Linked DNA regions of Cupriavidus taiwanensis LMG 19424. The protein of the gene in region 2 interacts with the protein of the main gene of each other region in a pairwise test. Links are inferred from orthologs where the notes say so. Each region holds a gene or a part of one and is shown on either strand. Other genes may lie near its edges.

The links.
Region 1: the proteins of dsbD (region 2) and RALTA_RS18850 interact in binary tests that used the Escherichia coli proteins (3 or more experiments, as listed by UniProt). The link is inferred for Cupriavidus taiwanensis LMG 19424 from one-to-one orthologs.

The regions. Positions count from the first base shown.
Region 1 is NC_010530.1:701,750-705,055, reverse strand. Bases 88-3,086 are described here. They hold RALTA_RS18850 (DsbE family thiol:disulfide interchange protein), read left to right. Parts: upstream 88-1,315; coding sequence 1,316-1,858; downstream 1,859-3,086. Other genes in these bases: ccmI (c-type cytochrome biogenesis protein CcmI), read left to right, coding at 2,339-3,086; RALTA_RS18845 (cytochrome c-type biogenesis protein), read left to right, coding at 1,869-2,342; RALTA_RS18855 (heme lyase CcmF/NrfE family subunit), read left to right, coding at 88-1,319. Also shown: more of RALTA_RS18855, read left to right, coding at 1-87; more of ccmI, read left to right, coding at 3,087-3,306. UniProt on the Escherichia coli protein: Involved in disulfide bond formation. Catalyzes a late, reductive step in the assembly of periplasmic c-type cytochromes, probably the reduction of disulfide bonds of the apocytochrome c to allow covalent linkage with the heme.
Region 2 is NC_010528.1:3,088,637-3,091,928, forward strand. Bases 308-3,292 are described here. They hold dsbD (protein-disulfide reductase DsbD), read right to left. Parts: upstream 2,766-3,292; coding sequence 849-2,765; downstream 308-848. Other genes in these bases: RALTA_RS14205 (magnesium transporter CorA family protein), read left to right, coding at 308-818; cutA (divalent-cation tolerance protein CutA), read right to left, coding at 2,762-3,172. Outside these bases: more of RALTA_RS14205, read left to right, coding at 1-307. UniProt on the Escherichia coli protein: Required to facilitate the formation of correct disulfide bonds in some periplasmic proteins and for the assembly of the periplasmic c-type cytochromes.

The DNA.
Region 1 (3,306 bases), on a different replicon or contig from region 2:
GGTGGTTCTGGGACCCGGTCGAGAACGCCTCGTTCATGCCCTGGCTGGCCGGCACCGCGCTGATGCACTCGCTGGCGGTCACCGAGAAGCGCGGCGCATTTCGCGCGTGGACCGTGCTGCTGGCGATCTTTACCTTCTCGCTGAGCCTGCTCGGCACCTTCCTGGTCCGCTCCGGCGTGCTGACCTCGGTCCACGCCTTCGCCGTGGATCCCAAGCGCGGCATCTTCATCCTGGCGCTGCTGGGGCTGGTGACCGGGCTGGCGCTGGCGCTGTATGCCTGGCGCGCGCCGGCGCTCGCGCGCCACGTGGCGTTTGCGGCGGTGTCGCGCGAGTCGATGCTGCTGGCCAACAACGTGCTGCTGGCGGTGGCCGCCGCCACGGTGCTGCTGGGTACGCTCTACCCGCTGCTGGTCGATGTGCTTGGCCTCGGCAAGATCTCGGTCGGTCCCGCCTATTTCGAGCAGGTGTTCGTGCCCTTGATGGCGCCCGCGGTGCTGCTGATGGGCGCTGCGCCGCTGGCGCGCTGGCGCCATGGCGACCTGCCCGGCATGGCGCGCCGGCTGCGCTGGGCCGCGGTGGCCAGCGCGGCGCTCGGCGCGGGGCTGCTGCTGGCGCTGCGCAACGCTTCGGCGCTGAGCGGGCTGGGGCTGCTGCTGGCGGCCTGGTGCCTGCTGAGCGCGGTGGCCAGCATGGCGGCGCGGCTGCAGCACCAGCAGGGCCGCCGCCTGGCGGCGCTGCGCCAGTTCACGCCGGGCTACTGGGGCATGCTGCTCGCGCACGCCGGCGTTGGCGTCTTCGTTGCCGGCGTAACACTGGTGTCGGGCCAGGAGAGCCTGCGCGAACTGCCGATGCGCGCCGGCGACACGGTCAGCGTAGGCGGTTATGACTTCCGCTTTGCCGGCGTGACCCAGGCCGGCGGCCCCAATTACGACGCTTTGCGCGGCACGCTGGCGGCCTCGCTCGACGGCCGGCGCGTGGCGGTGCTCCATCCCGAGCGCCGCATCTACCGCAGCCAGGACATGCCCACCACCGAAGCGGCCATCGACAGCGGCGTCACGCGCGACCTCTACGTGGCGCTGGGCGAGCACGTCGGCAACGACGCCGACGGCAGCGCGTGGGCCGTGCGCATCCACGTCAAGCCCTTTGTCGGCTGGATCTGGGGCGGCTGCGCGCTGATGGCGCTGGGCGGACTGCTGGCGGCCTGCGACAAGCGCTACCGGCTGCGGCGCCGCGCCGCCGACGCGGTCGATGCGCCGGTCGCAACTGATGCGCCCGCGATGCCGGCACTGACCTCGGCCCGCGAGGAGACCCCGGCATGACGCGCTTCCTGCTGCCGCTAGCCGCCTTCCTCGCCCTCGCCGTGGCGCTGGCCGCGGGCTTGCGCCACGATCCGCGCGAACTGCCGTCGCCGCTGGTGGGCAGGTCCGCGCCGGCGTTCCGCCTGCCGCTGCTGGCGCCCGAAGGCCGCACCCTGGACAGTGCCGACCTGCGCGGCAAGGTCTGGCTGCTGAACGTGTGGGCCTCGTGGTGCGCGGCCTGCCGTACCGAACATCCGCTGCTGGTGGACTTTGCCGCGCGTGCGCCGGTGCCGCTGTACGGCCTGAACTACAAGGACGAAGCCGTCGCCGCGCGCGACTGGCTGCGGCGGCTCGGCAACCCCTACACCGCATCGCTGGTCGATGCCGACGGACGCGTGGGCATCGACTACGGTGTCTATGGCGTGCCCGAGACCTTTGTCATCGACCAGCATGGCGTGGTGCGCTACCGCCAGGTCGGCCCCGTCACGCGCGAGGTGCTGGAGCGCAAGCTGATTCCGCTGATCGAGCAGCTGCAGCGGCAGGGTGGCGGCCATGCGTAGCCACAGGGACATGCTCCGCGCCCTCCGCGCCGGGCTCGGCGCGGCGCTCTGCGGAGTGGCGCTGCAGGCCGCGGCGCTGACCGAAGCCCAGCTCGATGCGCGCGTGCATGCCTTGTCCAGCGAACTGCGCTGCCTGGTGTGCCAGAACCAGACCCTGGCCGACTCCAACGCCGAGCTGGCGGTAGACCTGCGCCGCCAGATCCGCGCGCAACTGCGTGACGGCGCCAGCGACGCCGCCATCAAGGACTACCTGGTACAGCGCTACGGCGACTTCGTGCTGTACCAGCCGCCGCTGCGGCCGCTGACGTGGCTGCTGTGGTTCGGGCCGTTGCTGCTACTTGCCGCGACCGTGGCCGCCATCGCGCGCGCACGGTCCCGCAAGCCCGCGTCCGGCGCCCACTCCGACGCGCCGCTGGACGCCGCAGCGCAGCGCCAGCTGGCGGAACTGCTGGACGCTTCGGCCACGGAACGCCGCCCGCCATGACCACCTTCTGGCTGCTTGCCGCCGCGCTGATCGCCGCCGCCACCGCGTGCCTGCTGTGGCCGCTGTTGCGCCGCCCTGCGCCGTCTGCCCCCGCCAAGCCCGAACGCGCGCTGCTGATCGACGTCTACCACGACCAGTTGCGTGAACTGGAGCGCGACCTGCACGCCGGCACCCTGAGTGCGGCACGCCATGCCGCAGCCCGCGATGAGCTAGGCCGGCGTCTGCTGGACGAGGCCACCGGCAGCACCACCACGCCGGCCCGCGCGGGACCCTCGCCGCTGCTCGCAGCAGTGCTGCTGGCGGCGTTGCCCAGCGCCGCCATCCTGCTCTACCTGCATCTGGGCAACCCGGTCGCACTTTGGCGCGCCGACGACCTGCCCGCGGCCAGCGGCAGCGAGCACCAGCTGAGCGGCGCGCAGGTCGAGGGCATGGTGAACCAGCTGGCGCAGCGTTTGCGCGAGACGCCAGGCGACGCGCAGGGCTGGGCCATGCTGGCGCGTTCGTACACCGTGCTGGAGCGCCATGCCGATGCCGCGGCCGCTTACGCGCGCGCGGTCGAGCTGGCGCCGGAGGTGGCCGCGCTGCGCTCCGATTACGCCGACGTGCTGGCCACGGTAAACGGCGGCGTGCTGGACGGCGCACCGATGGCGCAAGTGCGCCAGGCACTGGCGCTCGATCCCGACGACCCCAAGGGCCTCGCGCTCGCTGCCGGCGCGGCGACGGAGCGCGGCGACGCGCAGGCGGCGATCGGCTACTGGGAACACCTGTACCGGCTGCTGCCGCCGGACTCGCAGACCGCGGCGCGCATCGCCGCCAATCTCGCGGCCGCGCGCGGCACGCCTGATTCGGCGCCGGCGAGCATCACCGGCATGGTGACGCTGAGCGATCAGGCCGGGCGCGCGCCGCAAGCAGGCGATACGCTGTTCGTCTATGCGTTGCCGGTGAACGGCCCGCGCATGCCGCT
Region 2 (3,292 bases):
CGGCACTGGCCAAGATCGATACCCAGCCGGTCACGTTCTTCATGTTCGACACCGTGCTGGTCACGGTGCGCTCCGGGCCGTCGCGCACCATCGACCAGGTGCGCCAGCGGCTGCTCGAGCTGTGCCAGGCGCCGCGTCCGCAAGCCGTGCCTGCGCGTGGCAACGGCCAGTCGCTGCTGCATGGCATCCGTCCGCCGAGCCGGCCCGAGGACCTGATGCTGCGTCTGCTCAACGCCATGGTCGACCGCTACCTGGAGCTGCGCGCGCCGCTGACGCGCCAGCTCGACCGCTGGCAGCGCGCGCTGCTGAACTCGCGCCGCAGCTTCTCCAGCTGGGAAGGCCTGCTCGATGCCCGCATCCAGCTGCGCAAGCTGGAACACCTGAGCGAGGAGCAGCGCGACGCGCTGCAGGAATTCCGCGACAGCCTGCTCGACAACCGCTACAGCAGCGACCAGCCCGGCGGCGCGGCCAATGCGCCGGGGCGCGACGAAGTGCTGCTGGTGCGCATCAACGACGTGATGGAGCATATCCAGCGGGTGCTGGCGCATGCGCGCCGGCTGGAGGATTCGATCGAATCGGCGGTGCAGATCCACTTCTCGGCGGTCGCGCACCGCACCAACCGCACCATGCGCGCGCTGACGCTGATCACGGCGCTGTTCATGCCGCTGACGCTGATCACCGGCGTCTTCGGCATGAACTTCGAGCGCATGCCGTGGCTGCAGGAGCCGCAGGGCTTCTGGTGGTCGATCGGCCTGATGGGTGCCGTGGCGGTGGTCCTGGCGGCGCTGTGGGGACTGGCGCGGCAGCTGGAGCGCTAGCCGCAGGGCTGGGTACGCCTCACGTGCAAGTCAGGTGCGCGTGCGCGTGCCGAAAGCGCGCTCCAGGCTTTCCAGGAAGCGGTTGGCCGACTGGTAGCCGATCACGCGCACCGGGCGCTCGCGCCCGTCCGGCCCGAACAGGATGATGCCGGGCGGCCCGAACAGGCCGAAGCGCTTGAGCAGGGCCTTGTCGTCGGCATTGTTGGCGGTCACATCCGCCTGCAGCAGCACGATTTCCGACAGCCGCGCGCGCACGCGCGGGTCGACGAAGGTCATGCGCTCCATTTCCTTGCAGCTGACGCACCAGTCGGCATAGAAATCCAGCAGCACGGGCTTGCCCGCGGCGGCGGCCTGCGCCACGCGGGCGTCGAGTTCGGCGACGCTGCGCACGCGCTCGAAGCGCACCGTCTGCGCACCGCCGGCGTTTTCGCCGACAGTCCGCGCCACGCTGAGGTGCGACAGCGGCTGCAGCGGATCGCGTCCGCCCGAGGCCACGCCGATCAGCACGATCGCGGCGGCGATGGCAAACAGCACGCCCACGCCCTTGCCCACCCGCACCAGGTTGCGCGGATCCGGCCCCAGCCCGTCGAAGGCGCCCAGGAACACCGCCGCCACCAGCAGCAGCGCCGCCAGCAACAGCATCGTGGCCCACGCCGGCAGCACCGGCCCCAGCATCCACAGCGCCACACCCAGCAGCAGGAAGCCGAAGAAGCGCTTGGTCACCTCCATCCAGCGGCCGGCGCGCGGCAGCAGGTTGCCAGCGCCCACACCCACCAGCACCAGCGGGACGCCCATGCCAAGCGCCATCGCGAACAGCGCGGCGCCGCCGGTCACGGCATCGCGGCTCTGCGCGATATAGGCCAGCGCGCCCGCCAGCGGTGCCGTCACGCAAGGCCCGACGATCAGCGCGGAGATCGCCCCCATCGCCGCGGCGCCGGCAATCTGGCCGCCCTGGCGGCGGTTGGAGGATTCCGCGAGCCGGGTCTGCCAGCGCTGCGGCAGCTGCAGCTCGTACAGGCCGAACATCGACAGCGCCAGCGCCACCATCAGCGCCGCGAAGGCACCCAGCACCCAGGGCTTCTGCAGCGCGGCGGAGAGCCCCTCGCCCAGCAGCCCCGCGGCCACGCCGACCGCGGTGTACACCACCGCCATGCCCAGCACATAGGCCAGCGACACCAGCAGCGCGCGGCTGCGCGTGACGTGCTCGCCGACCACGATCGACGACAGGATCGGCACCATCGGCAGCACGCACGGCGTAAAGGTCAGCAGCAGGCCCAGGCCGAAGAACAGCGCGGCGATCAGGCCCAGGTTGCGGCTGGCCAGTGCGCCGGCGATGCGGTCGCTGTCGTCGGCGCGCAGAGTCGTGGCTGCGCCCGGCATGGCGGGTGCGGCGGGTGCCGGAGCCCGCTCGGCCGCCGGAGCGTCGCTGCGGCCGCGCTTGCCGAACAGGTCGGCCAGGGCACTGCCCCCGACCTTGTGGACGCTTTCCATCGGCGGATAGCACAGGCCCTTGTCGGCGCAGCCCTGGGACGTCACCGTCAGCGTCCATTTGCCGTCGGCGGGCGCTGCCTCCACCGGGATGCGGATGACCACGCTGTCGCGGTAGGTCTCCATCTCCTTGCCGAAGGTCTCGTCGAACTTCACCTTGCCCTGCGGGTAGGCCGGCGCGCCCAGTTTCACGCCGGCCGGCTGCGCGGCGAAGGAAAAGCGCTCGCGGTACATGTAGTAGCCCGGCGCGACGTCAAAGCGGACTTCGATGGTCTTGTCGTCAGGCTGGCTGGCGGCGAAGCGAAAGGCTTGCTCGGGCGGCAGGAAGTCGTCCTCGGTGGCGGCGTGGAGGCTGCCCGCCAGGCACAGCCAGGCCAGCGCCGCCAGCAGCGCTGCGGCAATATGCCGCGCCCACATCTGCCCGGGCGTGCCCGCCCGCCGTGCCAAACCGATGTTCATGAAGCCGATTCCTGTTGGTCTTGTTTCTGGGGTGCTGCCGTACCTGCCTGCGCCGGCACGCCGGCGGTCTCGCTGCGCACCCATGCCAGGTAGGGCCCGTAGCCCGCCGACACGGGCCACGCGAGCAGCTCCGGCACGTCATAGGGGTGATGTTGCCGGATCACGGCCTCGAGCGCAGCGTAGCGTGCGCGCGTGGTCTTGATCAGCAGCGGCCATTCCTGCGCCTGCTCGAGCTTGCCCTGCCACCAGTACTCGGATTCAACCGGCGCCAGACGGTTCACGCAGGCGGCGGCGCGCGCCTGCAGCACGGCCCGCGACAAGCCCGCCGCGGTGTCGGCGTCGGGTGCGTTGGTGACGACGACGAGCACCTCGTCCGGATCGGCAACTTGGTCAGTATGGCTTTGCATCGACACTCTCCCCGCGGCCGGCCGCCGCCGACCCGCACAAAACAAAAGAGCCAGGCGGATGCCTGGCTCGATTGTAAGCGGTGTGCCCGCAACCGTCGCGCGACGGCAACGGGCAGGAAA